Regions from separate parts of the Mesorhizobium sp. CC13 genome, predicted to be linked through region 2. Evidence: predicted binding sites of a transcription regulator. Region 2 holds the regulator's gene; each other region holds the start of a gene.

Region 1 (4,208 bases), on a different contig from region 2:
CGGCGATTAGGCCTTCGCCATAGGTCACCAGATCCGCCCATTCGAGATGGCACTTGCCCTTGCCGGCGCGTCCCTTGCCGAGACTGAGAAGTCGGCAGAGCCGGGAATAGGCGGGCCGGTCCGTCGGATAGACGACGACCGACGTGCCATCGGCGAGGTCGAGGCGGCAGCCTACGACGAGGCGCACGCCGGTGGTTTTGGCGGCTTCATGAGCGCGGACGATGCCGGCGAGGCTGTTGCGGTCGACGACGGCGAGCGCCTCGATGCCGAGCAGCGCTGCCTGCGCAAAAAGCTCCTCGGGAGAGGATGCGCCGCGCAGGAAGCTGAAATGCGAGGTGACCTGCAATTCGGCATAGCGTGGGCTTGTCACCCGAAGACCCCGTGGATGAACCAGCGCTGCGAGCCGGTGGTTTCGTCCTCCCCGTTACCGGCACGATAGAGCCAATAGCGTTCGCCTGCTTCGTCCTCGACCCGGAAGTAATCCCTGATGGCTGCCAACTCCGCATCGCGTTTCCACCATTCTCCGAAGACCCGCTCCGGCCCATCGGCACGCCGGACGCGGCGGCGTACGCCGCGCCAGGTGAAGGAGACCGGCGGATGGTCCGGCAGCAAGGCGATGGTCTCGACCAGCTCGGGGGTCAGCAGCAGCCGTGCCGGTCGCGGCCAGGCATCGGGCCAACTCGCGCCGGTCTGGGGGGCGAGCGCCGGCACACGGCTGACCGACCGCTCCGGAACGTCGCTGGCGACCGGCGCGGCCCGATAGAGGGCGCGATCACCGACGCGGTTGGCGAGGGTATCGATGAGATCAGAGATATCGGGCTCTGCCACTTCAATGAGGGAGGTCGCCATCTGCCGGGGCTCCAGCGGTTCGGCAACGGAGGCGCAGAGCGTCAGGGTGTCGATGCCGAAGCCAGGATCGATTGTCTCGATCTTGTCGCAGAGCAGACGAGTGAGGCGCTTCGCATCGCGCACGGGCTTGGCCATGCCGATGCGGATGGCTTGGGCGCGGCTGTCGACGCGCTGACAGATGAGGTCGAGGCGCCGCGCGCCTTGGCCGTTCTGCTCGAGGTCCGTGCACAGCGCTTCGACCAGTTTGCCGATATAGCGGGCGATGGTCTCAGCCGCGGAGATCGGTTCGGCGAAAGAGCGGCGCACCTCGGAGAGCTCGGCCGGTCGAAGTGGCTCGATCGGTTCTGCTGCGCGGCCGAGCGCTTGATCGAGACGCCGGCCGAGCTCGGGGCCGAAACGCAGTGTCAGGGGCGCGCGCGGCTGCGCGATGAGTTCACCGATCCGCTCGAAACCGAGGACGCGCAACGCCGCCGGCATACCGGGCGGGAGCCGTAGCGCCTCTATCGGCAGTGCCGAAATCACCGATGGGCCATGACCGGGCGCGGCGATCATCATCGAGCCGGGGGCGAAGCGGGCAAGCGCGTGCGCCGCACCCCAGGTATCGGCGACGGCCGCGCGTGCGGCGACGCCCGACATGGCGAGTCGGCTGACGAGGCCATCGAGCATGGCGGCCTCGCCGCCATGGAGGTGATCGGTCCCGGTCGTGTCGATGACGATGCCGTCTTGGGGATCTGCGGTGACGATGGGGGCCACGCGCTGCAGGATCCAGAGCGCCAGCCGCTCCAGCGCCTCGGCGTCGCCCAATGGATCGGCGTCGCGAATCTGGAGGCCGGCCGCGAGCGCCTGAGCCTTCGCCGCGGGCATGCCGACGTGCGCGCCAAGTGCCGCGGCCGCCGGATCGGCAGCCGTCACGATCCGTCTGCTCCCGTCCCGGCCGACGACCACCAGCGGCGCATCAGCGCGCGGCGGTGCGTCGCCAGTCATCCGCCGCAGACGGTCGGTGGACCAGTTCGGCAGGTACAGCGAGACGACCCTTTTCATCACAGGCTTCCAATTCGAAATCAGCGCTTTCGCCGGCTCGGGCGCGGATCAGTTCGACCAGCCAGCGGGCGCGGCCAACGCCGGGGACCGGCAAGGGGGTGGACGGCAGCACCGACACCCGCCAGCGCGTGGCGGCGGCGGTGGGCTGCCCGAAGTCAGTGGCGTCGGTCTGGCGCCGCCAGCGGCGAAGCGCGAGACCGATGGTTCCGCTCCCTTCCGCTGCAAGCATGAGGCGGCGAGAGGCGTTCATGGAGAGTCGGGCAACTTCGCCGACCACGGCGCCGAGGCCGCCATGCCGCAGCCCTTCCTCCATGCACGCCAAGACACTGGCCTGGTCACCGGCCTGCAGATAGATCACCCGGTCGGGCGGTAGTCCGGCCTGTGCGACGGCAGGCGCGAAAATGTCGGGCTGCGTGATGCACCACAGCACGCGGCCCTTGGTGCGGGCTGCGATGCCTGCGGCGAACAGGGCCGCGGCGGCGCCGTCGATGACGCCGTTGCCACCGCCAGCGATCTCATGCAGCGCGCCGCGTGCCAGCCCTCTTCCTGGTAGGCGTGAGTCGACCTCGGCCACCCCGAAGGGCAGCACCGACTGCACGCGCCGGCGAGGGCCTTCGATCTTCTCGATCTGCACGCGCAAGGCGTCGATGGCGGGCTGAGGCCGCACGGGATGGATGGACCTCCGCTTGTGGGTCTTGCATCATGTTCGCTATTTGTTCTAGCTTTTCGCTCAAAGAGTCAAGAAGACTACGCAGCCGACACGGTAAAGGACCTGAGGTGGAACGCTAGAATCCAACGCTTCGCGTTTCGCGCCTGTCTGGATTGAGCCGACGCAACATGCGCCGGGCAACATTCGGCGAAACGCGCTGGTGTATGGTCATCAGATCGTCACGGTGGCAATGCCGAAGGCGCAGGCCGCTTCCACAGGGACATGGCCAGTGACCTTTCGGCCAATCTTGGGACAGCATCCGCAAGTGATAGAGAAGGCTTTTTCGCCCATTCGCGATTCCCAGTGCATCTGCGTAAGCCTCCTCGAGCCCTGGTGTGCCGTGCGCCCGCTCGCCGAACGGCCATTTCCCGGTCTTTTCGAACCAGAACTGGCCAAGAAAATACTCATTGAGCGGGCCGTTGAGAAAGTTGCCGACGGAGTGGTCATTCGCCGTGATCAGCCAGTGTTCCCAGACCGTAACGCAGCAATCGCCATCGGGATTGATATGTCGCTCCGCCTCACGCGGGATTCTGCCGCCGACCTCAAAGACCTTGGGTTCTTGACGCGGATAGAGCTCGGACAACTCAATCCTGATATTGAAGTCGGCGAGGGGCCCGCCGGGGGCCGCGACGACATCCTTCTCAAATATGAGATAGTCGCCCTCGACTTGAATTTTCGGACCGTCAGCCGAAGCGCGCAACTTCGGTTGGTCGAAAGCGATCGCAGCCTTGACCTCCTCCAGCGTCAGCAACTTGATCGATTTGCCTAAGACTTGGCCCAAGGCTTCGACTGCGGCCCGTCGCGGTTGATCTGTTCGACGGCGCGCTCGGCGCGCCCCATGTCACCGCTATCCGAAATATCCCGCGCGATGGCCGGCGTGGCCAGAGCGACCGCCGCCACGGGGAGTATTGCCGCAAGGGTGCTATCGACCAGCTTCGCGCCGAGATGCTCCCGGAGCACTTCAGGAACTTTGTCGAACGTGCTCACTCGCAGATAGAATGCGAAATCCTGCCGGGCCTGGTCGACCCAGCGGCGGAAGTTATCACGCTTCTTGGGTTCCTCCGCCCATTTGTCGGCAAAGTTCTCGGCCGGATTGACCGGGTTGGCCACCCACGCGACACCACCGCGATCTTCGATATAGCGATCCATCCCGGTCAGGATGCTTTGCAGCGCGGCCGAGATAGTCGGCTCCTCGTTGTAGGCATGGGCAGCGAGCGTCGTAATGATGATCGAAATGGGCTTGTGCTCGCAGTCGTCCGCAAACATGCAGTCGCGGTGCCGTTTCAGAAGCTGGATTGAGCGCTGCAGCGGCGTTTTGACTTTGTAGTCGGGGATGTCCTCGACGCTGGCAGTGATCCGCTCACGCTGCGCGAAAGCGCGCTTCGCCTCCGTCAGGCGCACGCGCATGCGGCTACGGAACCACGCCGCATAACCGAGCGGGTTGCTCTGCGGCCAGTCTTCGGTCTGCTGGTTGTAGTGCGGGAGGGTATTGTCCGTAATGGCAATCGCCTGGCCGGTCAAAGCAGTGTCGTAAGCCAGCGAGCGATAGCCATGTTCAAGCAGCTTGGTCTTATAGCGCTGGGCATCAGGAAGCGCGGGCACGATATCC
Region 2 (4,208 bases):
GCGCAATCTCGCCATCTCTGCCATCATCGTCATTCTCCTGTCTCCCCACGAGGTGGTCGGTCCGAGCTTCCAGATGTCGTTCGCGGCCACCGCGGCACTGGTCGGCGCTTATGGCTGGTGGTCGGACAGGCAGGCCGAGCGGGTGCAGCCGGCGATGCAGCTTTCACTCGCGGCAAAGACGTGGCGCAGGCTCTGGACCCTGGCGGTCGGGCTCCTGGCGACCTCGCTGATCGCCGGGCTGGCGACCAGCGTGTTCGGGGCCTGGCATTTCCAGCGCATCTCGCCGCTCAGCCTGTTCGCCAACCTGGCGGTGATGCCCATCGTCTCGGTGCTGGTGATGCCTTTTGCGGTTGCGGCCGGCGTGCTCATGCCGCTCGGCCTGGACGGCCTGTTCCTCGACACGATGGGGCGCGGCCTGGCCATGATGATCGCCATGGCGCGATGGTTCTCCGAGCGGTCGCCGGTCGACGCCGTCGGCCTGATTTCCGTCCGCTCGGTGATACTGGTGTCGGTCGCGCTCTGTATTGTCTCCATGGCGACCACCCGGCTCAAATTGGCCGCCCTGCCGTTCGCCGCGAGCGGATTGCTGCTGCTCGGCGAGGCAAGGACGCCAGACATATTGATCTCCGAAGACGGCCGGCTGGTCGGCGTGCCGACGGCGGGCGGCAGGCTGGCGGTCAACCGCGCACGTCCGAGCGAATTCGTCACCGACAGCTGGAAGAGGGCGGTTGTGGCGGGGGAACTGGTCGGCCCGCTTGGCACCGGCGGCGAGGCGGCCCCGGACGCCAAGGCCCCCCCTGATCGGGCGGATGCCTCGGCGCTCGAGGCGGCCATGTCCCTGCAAGGGGTAGAAAAACCGGGCCGCCGGCAGGCCTTCGTCTGCGGCGGCGGCCTGTGCACCATCGAGCACCCGTCAGGCGCCGTGATCGCCTATGCCGGCAATGCGGCAATGGCGAAGCCTGCCTGCGCCGTCGCGAGCCTGATCGTGATCGATGACGCGACGGCGCGGGACCCCTGCACAGGTTCGGCGACGACCGTCGTCACCAAGCGCGACCTGGCACGCTTCGGCAGCGTCGCGGCATTCCTGCCGGCGCAAGGGGAGCAGGCGAGCCGCCGGATCGAAATCCAGAAGGCGATCGCCGAGCCCTATCGGCCATGGCACGCGCAGCGGGCATTCTCCCGTGAGGCGCGCGGCCTGCCGCCCTTCCGCCGGGACCGTGCAAAGCCGCCGGCGGAGTAGGCCGCGCCATAAAGCAACTTGCAGCCAGACAGAGACGCGCCGGCGTCGCATGAATGCGGCCGAGAAAAGCAGCGAGGCGCGGAATGCCCTCATCGGGATGCAGTCGTCGAAATGCCCGCCGCGCTACCAGGAAAAGTGCGCAGCGGTTTTCCGCCCGGAATTGCGCAAAAACAAAGAGATAGAGCGTTTTCGTGATTCGAAGGGAAGCGGAATTTCTCTAGCCCGGATGCGCTGCACCCTGATCGGGTGCGCTGCCCCTGAAAGGCGATCGCTCCTGACCAGCGCTGGGAGAGCAGAGCCGAGAGCACTTCCGCTTTTCTTCGAATCGCGAAAACGCTCTGTCTTTTTGCTTCCACGCAAACCCGGACGGAAACTCGCTTCGCGCTTTTTTTTGGAATTGCCCTAGTAGCGCCGGATCAGCCCGACTAGCTTGCCCTGAACCTTGACCCGATCGGGGCCGAAGATGCGGGTTTCATAGGCGGGATTGGCGGCCTCGAGCGCGATCGAGGCGCCCTTGCGGCGAAAGCGCTTGAGCGTCGCCTCCTCGTCGTCCACCAGGGCAACGACGATCTCGCCCGGATTGGCGTTGCTGGCATTGCGGATGATGACCGTGTCGCCGTCGAAGATGCCGGCCTCGATCATCGAATCGCCCTTGACCTCCAGCGCATAGTGCTCGCCGCCCGAAATCATGTCCGGCGGCACCGAGATCGAGTGCGTCCTGTGCTGGATGGCGTCGATCGGTACGCCGGCGGCGATGCGTCCCATCACCGGAATGGCGACAGCCGCAGCCGCATCGTCGTCGTTGCCGGCCGAAAGCGTACGCGACGGCTCGGGCTTGCGCCCCAGGCTGCCCTCGATGACGCTCGGCGAAAACTTCCTGGCGGCGTTGAGGCCGGGCGCGATCGAGTCGGGCAAGCGGATGACTTCCAGCGCACGCGCGCGGTTCGGCAGGCGCCGGATGAAGCCGCGCTCCTCGAGCGCGGTGATCAGGCGATGGATGCCCGACTTGGAAGCGAGGTCGAGCGCCTCCTTCATCTCGTCGAAGGACGGGGGGATGCCCGCCTCCTTCAGCCGCTCATGAATGAACAGCAGAAGCTCGTGTTGTTTGCGCGTCAGCATCGCTGCCCCCAAGGGAATCGAAAGAAAAACAAACCCGGAACAAACACTATATGTTCCAGTTGTGTTCCGCAACCGATTAAATTTTGGTGAAGGTGCCGAGGGGCGCTCAGCGCAGCATCAGCACCAGGCAGCCAGTGCCAGATTCGGCGGCCCCCGCGAAGGGCTCGCGGATGATGACGCAATTGGCGTCGGCCAGCGTTCGCAGCATCGACGAGTCCTGGACCCCGAAGGGCACGGCGACGAGGCCGGCGTCGGTCTTGCGCACCACGCCGCGCACGTAGTCCTGGCGCAGGTCGTTTTCCTTCATGGGCGCCCCGAGCACGGCCTCGCGGATGTCCGGCGCATAGGGCCGCCCGCCGAGCTTCGCCAGAACCGGTTTCAGGAAGAGGTGCGAGCAGATGAGGCTCGCCACCGGGTTGCCGGGCAGGCCGATGCAGCGGGTGTCACCGAGCCGTCCGAACATCAGCGGCTTGCCCGGGCGCATGGCGATCTTCCAGAAATCGAGCTTCATGCCGAGGCCGGTCAGCACGCCGTGCACCAGGTCATGGTCGCCGACCGAGGCGCCGCCGAGGGTGACGATCACCTCGGCTTCGGCGTCGAGCGCCTGCCGGACGAGTGCCGAGATCGATCCGGTCTTGTCGGCCGCTATGCCGAGATCGAGGACGCGGGCGCCGACCGAGCGGGCAATGGCCGCCACGCCGTAGGCGTTGGACGAGATGATCTGGTCGGGGCCGGGCGAGCTTCCTGGCGGCAGCAGTTCGTCGCCGGTGGCGATGATCGCGACCAGCGGCGCGCGCTGCACCTCGAGCGTCGGATGGTTGGCGGCCGCCGCGAGCGACAGCGCGGCGGGGTCCATCAGGCGGCCGGCGTCGAGGATCAGGTCGCCTTCGCTGAAGTCGAGGCCCTTGAGGCGGATGTTGCGGCCGGGCGCGGTCGGCTCGACCACCTCGACTTCGCAGTTGCCGAGATCGCGCACGTTTTCCTGGATGACCACCGTGTCCGCGCCGGCCGGCACCGGCGCGCCGGTGAAGATGCGCACGGCCTGTCCGCGCGCGATTTTCCCTGCGAACTGCCGCCCGGCAGCCGCCTCGCCGATCACCGCAAGCCGGGCGGGCAGGTCGGCGATGTCCTGCGCGATCACCGCATAGCCGTCCATGGCCGAGGCATCGAAGGGCGGCTGGGTGCGCAAGGCGTGGAGCGGCGTGCCAAGCACACGTCCGGAAGCTTCGTCGAGGCCGACGCGTTCCGTGCCCGCCGGGGCAGCGCTTTCGAGCAGCCGTTCAAGCGCGTCGGCGACCGGCAGCAGCGCCATCTAGTCGACAGCCTTGTAGTCGCCCGACTTGCCGCCGGTCTTCTCGACCAGGCGGATGCCGGAGATCACCATGCCGCGGTCGGCGGCCTTGGCCATGTCGTAGATGGTCAGGCAGGCGACGGCGGCGGCGGTCAGCGCCTCCATCTCGACGCCGGTCTTGCCGGTGACGCGCGCCAGCGCCGTCACCCTGAGGCCCGGCAGCGATTCGTCCGGCTCGATCTCGACCGACACCTTGGTCAAGAGAATCGGATGGCAGAGGGGAACCAGCTCGTGCGTGCGCTTGGCGGCCATGATGCCGGCGATGCGCGCCGTGCCCAGCACGTCGCCCTTCTTGGCGTTGCCGGACAGGATCAGCGCCAGCGTCTCGGGGCGCATCGTCACTGTGCCCTCGGCGATCGCGGTACGGGTCGTTTCGGCCTTGTCGCCGACGTCGACCATGTTGGCCTCGCCGGTGGCGCCGATGTGGGTGAGGGCGGCCATGTCAGGCGCTCGCCGCGACCGGGCTGCCTTCGAGCAGCGCCCGCGTGGCAGCAGCCA
Region 3 (4,208 bases), on a different contig from region 2:
CCGGCGGCGTTGATGATGGTGCCCGCTTCGAGCCTTTCGCCGTTCGTCAGCGTCACGGCGGTGACGCGGCTGCCCTGCCGCTCGATGCCGGCGACTTCTGCCGTGATCAAGTCGATATTCTTGGTCTTCAGCGCCTTGCGGAACAGGCCGAGCATGGCATGCGCGTCGAACCAGCCTTCGCCCGTCCGCCCGTAGGCGCCGGCGGAAAGGCCCTCGGTCGAGATCCACGAGAAGCGCTTCGAGAGCTGTCCGGCGTCCTCGAGCACGATGTCGGCGCCCTCGGCCATCTGCGCCTCGTGGTTGGCCTTGAGGATGGGCAGGCCGTTCTCGCCGGCGAGGATCAGGTAGCCGCCCTCGCGGAAGCCGATGTCGGCGTCCTCGCCGAACTCGTCCTTCAGCCGCCGGAACAGGCCGAGCGTGAACTGCGACAGGCGGATGTTCTCGGGGATCGAGAACTGCTGGCGGATCGAAGCGCAGGACAGCGTGGTCGCGGCCGTGGCGAATTGTGGATCGCGTTCGACCAGCGCGATCGAGCCGGTAAAGCCCTCGTCGCGCAGATAGTAGGCGATCGAGCTGCCGACGATCGCGCCGCCGATGATGACCACGTCGTAGCGTGCCATGAAATGATTCCGTCTGTTCGGATGGAGGAGGAAAGCAGTTACGCCACCGCCCGGCAAGCACTTGCAAGGGCCAGCATTGCCGGGCAAGAAGACCAGATGTCACATTCTCCGTCCCGCCCCCGCCGTTCGGCGCTGTTCGTGCCCGCCACCAACGAGAAGGCGATCGCCAAGCTGCCGCAGCTTGGCTGCGACGCCGTCATCTTCGACCTGGAGGACGCCGTGCTGCCCGAGCACAAGGCTGTGGCGCGCGACAGGCTGGCGGGCTTCTTCGCCGAAAGGCCGGCGGGCCACCGCGAGTTTCTCGTCCGCATCAATTCGCTGGCGAGCCCCTGGGGCGTGGAGGACCTTACGGCGGCGAGCGGATGGGCCATCGACGGCGTGCTCCTGCCCAAGATCGCGACGCCGCGCGACATCATCGAGGCGGGCGACGTTCTCGACGACAACGACGCGCCTGACAGCGTCCGGCTCTGGGCGATGATCGAGACGCCGCGCGCGCTGGTCAACATCGCCGCCATCGCCGAGCTCGGCCGCGATCCCGCCGCGCGGCTCGCCTGCCTGGTCGCCGGGCTCAACGACCTCGCCAAGGACACCGGCGTGATGCTGACGCCCGACCGCCGCTACCTGCAGGCCTGGCTGATGCAGATGGTGCTCGCGGCGCGGGCCGGCGGCGTCGACATGCTCGACAGCGTCTCCAACGATTTTCGCGACCTCGACGCCTTTTCGGGCGGATGCCGGGAGGCGGCCGCGATGGGCTTTTCAGGCAAGACGGTGATCCATCCCGCCCAGATCGGCCCCGCCAACGAGGCGTTTTCGCCCTCGGCCGAGGCGCTCGCCGAGGCACGCGCCGTGGTCGAGGCCTTCGCGCTTCCGGGAAATGCCGGGCGCGGTGTAATCTCGCTCGAAGGCAAGATGGTCGAGCGGCTGCATCTCGCCCAGTCCGAGAAGCTGCTCGCCCGGGCGGCGATGATCGAGAAGCTGAAGAACTGACAGCGCGATGCGGAGACAAGCATGAAACTCTACCGCTTCCTGACCGGCCCCGACGACGCCACCTTCTGCCACAAGGTGACGGCGGCGCTGAACAAGGGCTGGCACCTGTTCGGCTCGCCCACCTATTCCTTCGATGCCGAGACCAGGACCATGCGCTGCGGCCAGGCCGTGGTGAAGGACGTCGACGGCGTCGAATACGATCCCGCCATCAAGCTCGGGGATTTCTGAGCGGGTGAATGCGTGGAGGCGCCGCGTTCAGTCGACCGACGCTTCCAGCTTTTCCATGTCGTCGTCGGAGAGGCCGAAATGGTGGCCGATCTCGTGGATCAGCACATGGGTGACGATGTCGCCCAGCGTCTCCTCGTTCTCGGCCCAGTAGTCGAGGATCGCCCGGCGGTAGAGGGTGACGCGGTTGGGGCCTTCGCCGGTCTGCGGGTTCCAGCGCTCGGCGATGCCGCGTCCTTCGAACAGGCCGAGCAGGTCGAAGGGCGTCTCCAGCGACAGGTCGTCCATGATCTCGTCGGTCGGGAACTCGGCGATCTGGATGACGACGTCGCCGGTGAGCGCGCGGAATTCTTCCGGCAGGTGGGCATAGGCTTCGAGCGCCAGGAGCTCCATCTCCTCGATCGAGGGCGACAGCTGGTCGTGCCAGGCGCGGGTCTTGTAGATGCGGGCCATTCTTCTTCCTTTTGAGGGCATATAGCCTTTCACCGCACGCCTTACGAGGCCTTTGCCGTGGCGGGGATGATTTAGGCGCCGGAGGCACTTGCCCGGAGAGGAATAGATTCTCATCGAATCGGCTTGACTCTCCTTGATGGCTCTGGAATCTATAAGAACATAACGGGAACATATTGAGGAAGGCAGACCGACATGGCGACCAGCGCCGTGGCGCGGGACGTCGTTTTTGCCCTGCGCCGGAAGATAGCGAAGATCGAGGGGACGCTGGCCGAAAGGCTGGCCCCGCCTTCCGACGGCCAGTCTTCCGCCGGCCAGCCTGTTGCCGGTCTCCTGGTCCGCCGCAACGGCCTTGCCTCGGCGCGCGACTTCTTCCTGCCGACCGGCGTCGAGCGCCTCGACGAAATCCTGGGTGGTGGGTTGCCGAAGGCGGCGCTGACCGAGATTCACGGAACCGAAACCCGCAATGCCGGCGCTGCCGCAGGGCTCACCCTCTGCCTGGTCAGCCACATGCTCAGGGAGCGGTCGCGGCCGCAGGATCTGGTCCTGTGGGTCGGCACGGCGGAGATCTTCAGGGAGGCGGGTTTCCCCCATGCGCCGGGCCTGGACAGGCTTTTCGGCCTTGCGCCAGGGCAGCTGCTCTTCGCCGAGGCGCCCAAGCCGGCCGACGCCCTGTGGATCGCCGAAGAGGCCGCGCGCATCGACGAACTCGCCGCGGTGATCGTCGAACTACGCGGCAATCCGCGCGAACTGGATCTGACGGCGACCCGGCGGCTGCACCGGCGTGCGCAGGATGCCGGGCGGCCCGTGTTCCTCTTGCGCCACTCGGCCGTGCCCGAACCCACCGCCGCGCCGGTGCGCCTCGTCGCCGCGCCTGCGCCGGCTGTGTTGCGTCGCACGGTGCTCGGGCCGCTCGCCGGCTCCATCGGCCCGCCCGCCTTCGCGGTCGAGATCGGCAAGAGCCGCACGGCGCTTCCCGGCAGCTTCATTCTGGAATGGAACCCCGATGCACGCACCCTCGAACCAAGAAGAGACGCCGTCCCAGAGAATCGTGTCGCTGTGGTTCCCCCATCTCGCGGCCGAACGCATCCTCAGGCGGCGGCTGGGGCGGTCCTGGCGTTCCGCAACGCAGCCGAACCCGCCGCTGGTGACCAGCCACCGGGAGAACAACACCCAGCGCATCGCCGCGCTCGACGCGCGGGCTGAAGCGCTCGGGCTGCGGCGCGGCATGGGCATCGCCGAGGCGCGCGCCATGCACCCCGGCATCGACGTCGCCGAGGCCGATCCCGAAGCCGACCGGAAGCTGCTCGAAGGGCTCGCCGACTGGTGCGACCGCTACACCCCGCTGGTCGCGCTCGACGGCGCCGACGGGCTGTTCCTCGACGTCACCGGCTGCGCCCATCTCTTCGGCGGCGAAAAGGCGCTGCTCAACGACCTCATGATGCGGTTCTTCCACCAGGGCTTCGACGTGCGCGCCGGCCTCGCCTCGACGCCGGGGGCGGCATGGGCGGCGGCGCGCTACGCCACCGGCCACATCCTCGCGCCGGGCAGCGAGCGCACTTTCCTCGCCCGCCTGCCGCTGTCGGCGCTCAGGATCGATGCCAGGACGAAGACGAGCCTCGAGAGCGTCGGGCTGAGGACAGTGGGTTCCATCATGGACGGGCCGCGCGCCCCGCTCGTCCGGCGTTTCGGAGCCGTGCTGATCGAACGGCTCGACCAGGCGCTCGGCCGGCTCGAGGAGGCGATCTCGCCGCGCCTGCCGGTGGCGCCGCTTTCGGTCGAGCGCCATCTCGCCGATCCGCTGTCGCTCATCGACGACGTCGAGCGGCTGGTCGGCCTGCTCGCCGCCACCCTCAAGGTCGATCTCGAACGCCGGGAAGAAGGTGCGCGGGCGCTCGAACTGCTGCTGTTCCGGGTCGACGGCAT
Region 4 (4,208 bases), 370 kb from region 2:
GCCTTCGAGCGACGTGCCCGTGCCGAAGGCGATCACCGGCACGCGGTGCGCTGCGCAAACGCGCACGACCTCCTGCACGTCGGCGGTGCTTTCGGCGAACACCACGCCATCCGGCGCCTGGTTGGGCAGGTAGGTGGTGGTGTGGCCGTGCTGCTCTCTGATCGACTGGCCGGTCTGGAAACGCTCGCCGAATTTCTGCTTGAGGATACCCAGCGCCGCTGCGATCCCCTCCTCGTTGCGGGCCATCGCCTGCAGGTCGCTCAGAGCCATCTTTTCCTCCGCGATTGGAACAGCCTGGCGCCTTGCCGGCACCCTATGCTCCGCTAATCTGCCAGCCCCGGCGGTTTGTCCAGCGCCACCAAAGGCCAAAGTCGAAGAGGATCACCTATGCCAGCCCCGTTCGTCTCGCGCGTCATGGAGGTCGAAAACGACTGGATCGACTACAACGGCCACATGAACATGGCCTATTACAATGTCCTGTTCGACCGCTGCTGCGACCAGGCGCTCGACCTGCTCGGCATGGGCGCTGCTTATGTCCGCGACAGGAAGCTCACCGTCTACACGGCGGAAGTGCATATCTGCTACGTGCAGGAACTGCACCGCGGCGATAAGGTCACGGCGACCTTCCACCTGCTCGACCACGACGAGAAGCGCTTCCGCGTCTACCAGGAACTGCACCATGTCGACGGCTGGCTGGCCGCGACCTCGGAAAACCTGTCGCTCCATGTCGACATGAGCGGCCCGAAAGTGGCTCCCATGCCAGCCGACATCATGGCCAACCTCGAGACGATGCGCGCCGCCCACTCGGCACTGCCCGTGCCCGAGCGCGCCGGCCGGTCGATCGGCATCAGGCGCAAGCCAGCATAGTGGCCTCGGCGCCACAGGCGATTAACCTTACCTGTTCATAACCTGAATCGCAGCCGGCGGTTCGTTGATCGGCCGCCGCCTGGCCCCGAAAATCCGACGCAGCGAAATTGAGTCGCGGCGGCGGGCACCGGACGGCTTGAGGCAAGGCATGCACACGGACATAGAAGCGACGGCCAGCAAACTTGCCTGCGATCCGCGCATCAGCGATTACGATTTCTGGCGCTCGCTCCGGAACCTCAACAACGAGATATTCGAGATCGCCAACAACAACGGGCCGATCCCGATCGAGATGCTGCGCTGGCGCGTCATCCTGCGTCAGGCGCGTTCCAAGCGCGGCGTCGTCTGAATATTCGCCGCGCCGGGCCGCCTGGCCCGGCCGCTCGGGGGCCGATCCCATCGGCCACCCATAGCAAACGGGACCTAGCCCAGCTTCTCCTTCAAGAACCTGATCGTCCGCCCCCAGGCCAGCTCCGCCGCAGCCTTGTTGTAGCGGGCCTCCGACGTGTCGTTGTTGAAGGCGTGCTGCGCCCCTTCGTAGACGAACACCTGGAAATCCTTGCCCGCCTTCTCCAGCGCCGCCTTGTAGGCATCGATGCCGGCGTTGATGCGCTCGTCCATGCCGGCATAATGCAGCAGCAGCGACGCCTTGATCCCGGCGACGGCGGCCTCGTCCTTGGGCTGGGCGCCATAATAGGCGACGCCGGCCTTGAGATCGGGCGCATTGACGGCGAGCAGGTTGACCGTGCCGCCACCCCAGCAGAAGCCCACGGCGCCGACATTGCCGTTGGAAAGCTCGTGCGACTTGAGGAAGGCAACCGTGGCCACGCCGTTCGCCACCGTCTGCGCCGGATCCAGCTCGCCGAACATCTCGCGTGCCTTGTCCTCGTCGGCGGGCGTTCCGCCCAGCGGCGACAGATAGTCGGGCGCGAGCGCGACGAAGCCTTCGAGCGCGATCCTGCGCGCCACGTCGCGGATATGCGGGTTCAGTCCCCGGTTCTCGTGGATGACGATGACGGCGGGCAGCTTGCCCGACTGGTCGGCGGGCCTGACGAGATAGCCCTTCATCTCGCCCGTGCCGCCCGGATAGGCGATGTCCTCGCCCTTCAGCCGCGCGTCGTCCTCGGCCACCATTGCGGCTCGTGCCTGGTTGGCCGCGAGCATCGGGGCGATCGCCGCCGCCGCCGCGGCCGTCCCGGTGAGCCTGGTCAGCTTCTCCATGAAGCCGCGCCGGTCGAGCGTCAGGTGGGTATATTCGTCATAGGCGTCGATCATCGCCTGGGTGATGGCAGGTCCGGTCATGTCGCGCTCCCTGTCTTGCCTGTAACGGCAACGAATTTAGCGCGCGAAATCTTGCCTGCTCTCACTGTTGCGTGATCCGGATCGCCGGAATTGCCACGGTCGGGCGTGCCCGCCCCGCGCTGGCGGCAAAGCTGCAGAGCGGGTCGATCGCCTCGCATTCCAGCGCCGCCACTGGAGGCCCGGCCGCCGACAAGCCGGGCAAAAAGCGGAACAAAACAGAGACGTGGCTGGCCTTTCCGCCCCGAATCACTACATTCGGGGCAAATGTCAGACTTTCCGGACGACATGCCGTTTTTCGACGAGCCCGGCGGATTGCCGCCCCGGCCCGCCGGTGCGCCTGCGCCCGGCGGCATCGCCGCGCGTGCCATGGCCGCCCGCCAGGCGCCGTCCGCGCCCGACTACCTCAAGGGCCTGAACCCCGAGCAGCGCCAGGCGGTCGAGACCACCGAGGGCCCGGTCCTGGTGCTCGCCGGCGCCGGCACCGGCAAGACGCGCGTGCTCACCACCCGCATCGCCCACATCCTGACTACCAGGCGCGCCTATCCCAGCCAGATCCTCGCCGTCACCTTCACCAACAAGGCCGCGCGCGAGATGAAGAGCCGTATCGGCCTGCTCATCGACGAAGCGGTCGAGGGCATGCCGTGGCTCGGCACCTTCCACTCCATCGGCGTCAAGATGCTGCGCCGCCATGCCGAGTTGGCCGGCTTGCGCTCCGACTTCACGATCCTCGACACCGACGACGTCATCCGCCTCATCAAGCAGCTGATCCAGGCCGAGGGCCTGGACGACAAGCGCTGGCCGGCGCGCCAGTTCGCCATGATGATCGACGGCTGGAAGAACAAGGGCCTCGGCCCGTCGGAAATCCCCGAGGGCGACGCCCGTTCCTTCGCCAACGGCAAGGGCCGCGAGCTCTACAAGGCCTATCAGGACCGCCTGCAGACCTTGAACGCCTGCGACTTCGGCGACCTGTTGTGCCATCCGATCCGCATCTTCCGCGCCTACCCGGACGTGCTCAAGGAATACCACAAGCGCTTCAAGTACATCCTGGTCGACGAGTACCAGGACACCAACACCGCCCAGTACATATGGCTGCGGCTGCTGGCGCAGGAAACGGGAGCCCCGGGGCAGAAGAACGTCTGCTGCGTCGGCGACGACGACCAGTCGATCTATGGCTGGCGCGGCGCAGAGGTCGACAACATCCTGCGCTTCGACAAGGATTTTCCGGGCGCCACGGTTATCCGGCTGGAGCGCAACTACCGCTCCACCGCCCACATCCTGGGCGCCGCCGCCCACCTGATCGCCCACAATGAGGGCCGCCTCGGCAAGACGCTGTTCACCGAGCAGGCCGATCCCGACGACGCCAAGGTCAACGTCCACGCCGCCTGGGACTCGGAAGAAGAAGCCCGCGCCGTCGGCGAGACCATCGAGCAGCTGCAGCGCCAGAAGCACAATCTCAACGACATGGCGATCCTCGTCCGCGCCTCGTTCCAGATGCGCGAGTTCGAAGACCGCTTCGTCACGCTCGGCCTGAACTACCGCGTCATCGGCGGCCCGCGCTTCTACGAGCGCCAGGAAATCCGCGACGCCATGGCCTATTTCCGCGTCGTCGCGCAAGGCGCCGACGACCTCGCCTTCGAGCGCATCGTCAACGTGCCCAAGCGCGGCCTCGGCGAGGCCACCATCCGCCAGATCCACGACACGGCGCGCGCGCTCGGCGTGCCCATGCTCCAGGCAGCAAGCCAGCTCGCCGAAAGCGACGAGCTAAAGCCCAAGCCGCGCGCCGCTTTGCGCGAAGTCGCGGCCAATTTCGAGCGCTGGCAGAAGGCGCTCGACAACACGCCCCACACCGAACTCGCCGAGATCATCCTCGAGGAGAGCGGCTACACCGACATGTGGAAGAACGACCGCTCGGCCGAAGCGCCGGGCCGGCTCGAAAACCTCAAGGAGCTCATCCGCTCCATGGAGGAATATGAGTCGCTGCGCTCGTTCCTCGAACATGTCGCGCTCGTCATGGACGCCGAACAGGACGAGCAGCTCGACGC

The links. The regulator LexA, encoded in region 2, represses DNA repair genes until DNA is damaged. The targets are predictions, from matches to a motif close to TGTTCNNNNTGTGTTCNG.
Region 1: PV773_RS05900 (damage-inducible protein) is a predicted target of LexA. The motif match lies at 2,594-2,611, and genes of this name have one in related genera.
Region 3: PV773_RS15240 (metallopeptidase family protein) is a predicted target of LexA. The motif match lies at 2,439-2,456, and genes of this name have one in related genera.
Region 4: PV773_RS03685 (UvrD-helicase domain-containing protein) is a predicted target of LexA. The motif match lies at 2,373-2,390, and genes of this name have one in related genera.

What each region holds. Positions count from the first base shown of each region.
Region 1 covers NZ_JARDJI010000003.1:33,871-38,078, reverse strand. Annotated here, with positions in the region: gene PV773_RS05910 (error-prone DNA polymerase) at 1-370, opposite strand, end outside; gene PV773_RS05905 (DNA polymerase Y family protein) at 367-1,890, opposite strand; gene PV773_RS05900 (damage-inducible protein) at 1,805-2,557, opposite strand; gene PV773_RS05895 (SEC-C domain-containing protein) at 2,676-3,350, opposite strand; gene PV773_RS05890 (nucleotidyltransferase) at 3,365-4,208, opposite strand, start outside.
Region 2 covers NZ_JARDJI010000002.1:501,377-505,584, forward strand. Annotated here, with positions in the region: gene PV773_RS05515 (ComEC/Rec2 family competence protein) at 1-1,240, shown strand, start outside; gene lexA (transcriptional repressor LexA) at 1,643-2,359, opposite strand; gene glp (gephyrin-like molybdotransferase Glp) at 2,466-3,671, opposite strand; gene moaC (cyclic pyranopterin monophosphate synthase MoaC) at 3,672-4,151, opposite strand; gene trpC (indole-3-glycerol phosphate synthase TrpC) at 4,153-4,208, opposite strand, start outside.
Region 3 covers NZ_JARDJI010000010.1:118,993-123,200, reverse strand. Annotated here, with positions in the region: gene PV773_RS15255 (FAD-binding oxidoreductase) at 1-620, opposite strand, end outside; gene PV773_RS15250 (CoA ester lyase) at 717-1,607, shown strand; gene PV773_RS15245 (DUF1737 domain-containing protein) at 1,629-1,835, shown strand; gene PV773_RS15240 (metallopeptidase family protein) at 1,863-2,285, opposite strand; gene PV773_RS15235 (hypothetical protein) at 2,478-3,488, shown strand; gene PV773_RS15230 (DNA polymerase Y family protein) at 3,430-4,208, shown strand, end outside.
Region 4 covers NZ_JARDJI010000002.1:135,630-139,837, reverse strand. Annotated here, with positions in the region: gene PV773_RS03705 (FAD-linked oxidase C-terminal domain-containing protein) at 1-270, opposite strand, end outside; gene PV773_RS03700 (thioesterase family protein) at 388-867, shown strand; gene PV773_RS03695 (hypothetical protein) at 1,016-1,213, shown strand; gene PV773_RS03690 (dienelactone hydrolase family protein) at 1,288-2,166, opposite strand; gene PV773_RS03685 (UvrD-helicase domain-containing protein) at 2,431-4,208, shown strand, end outside.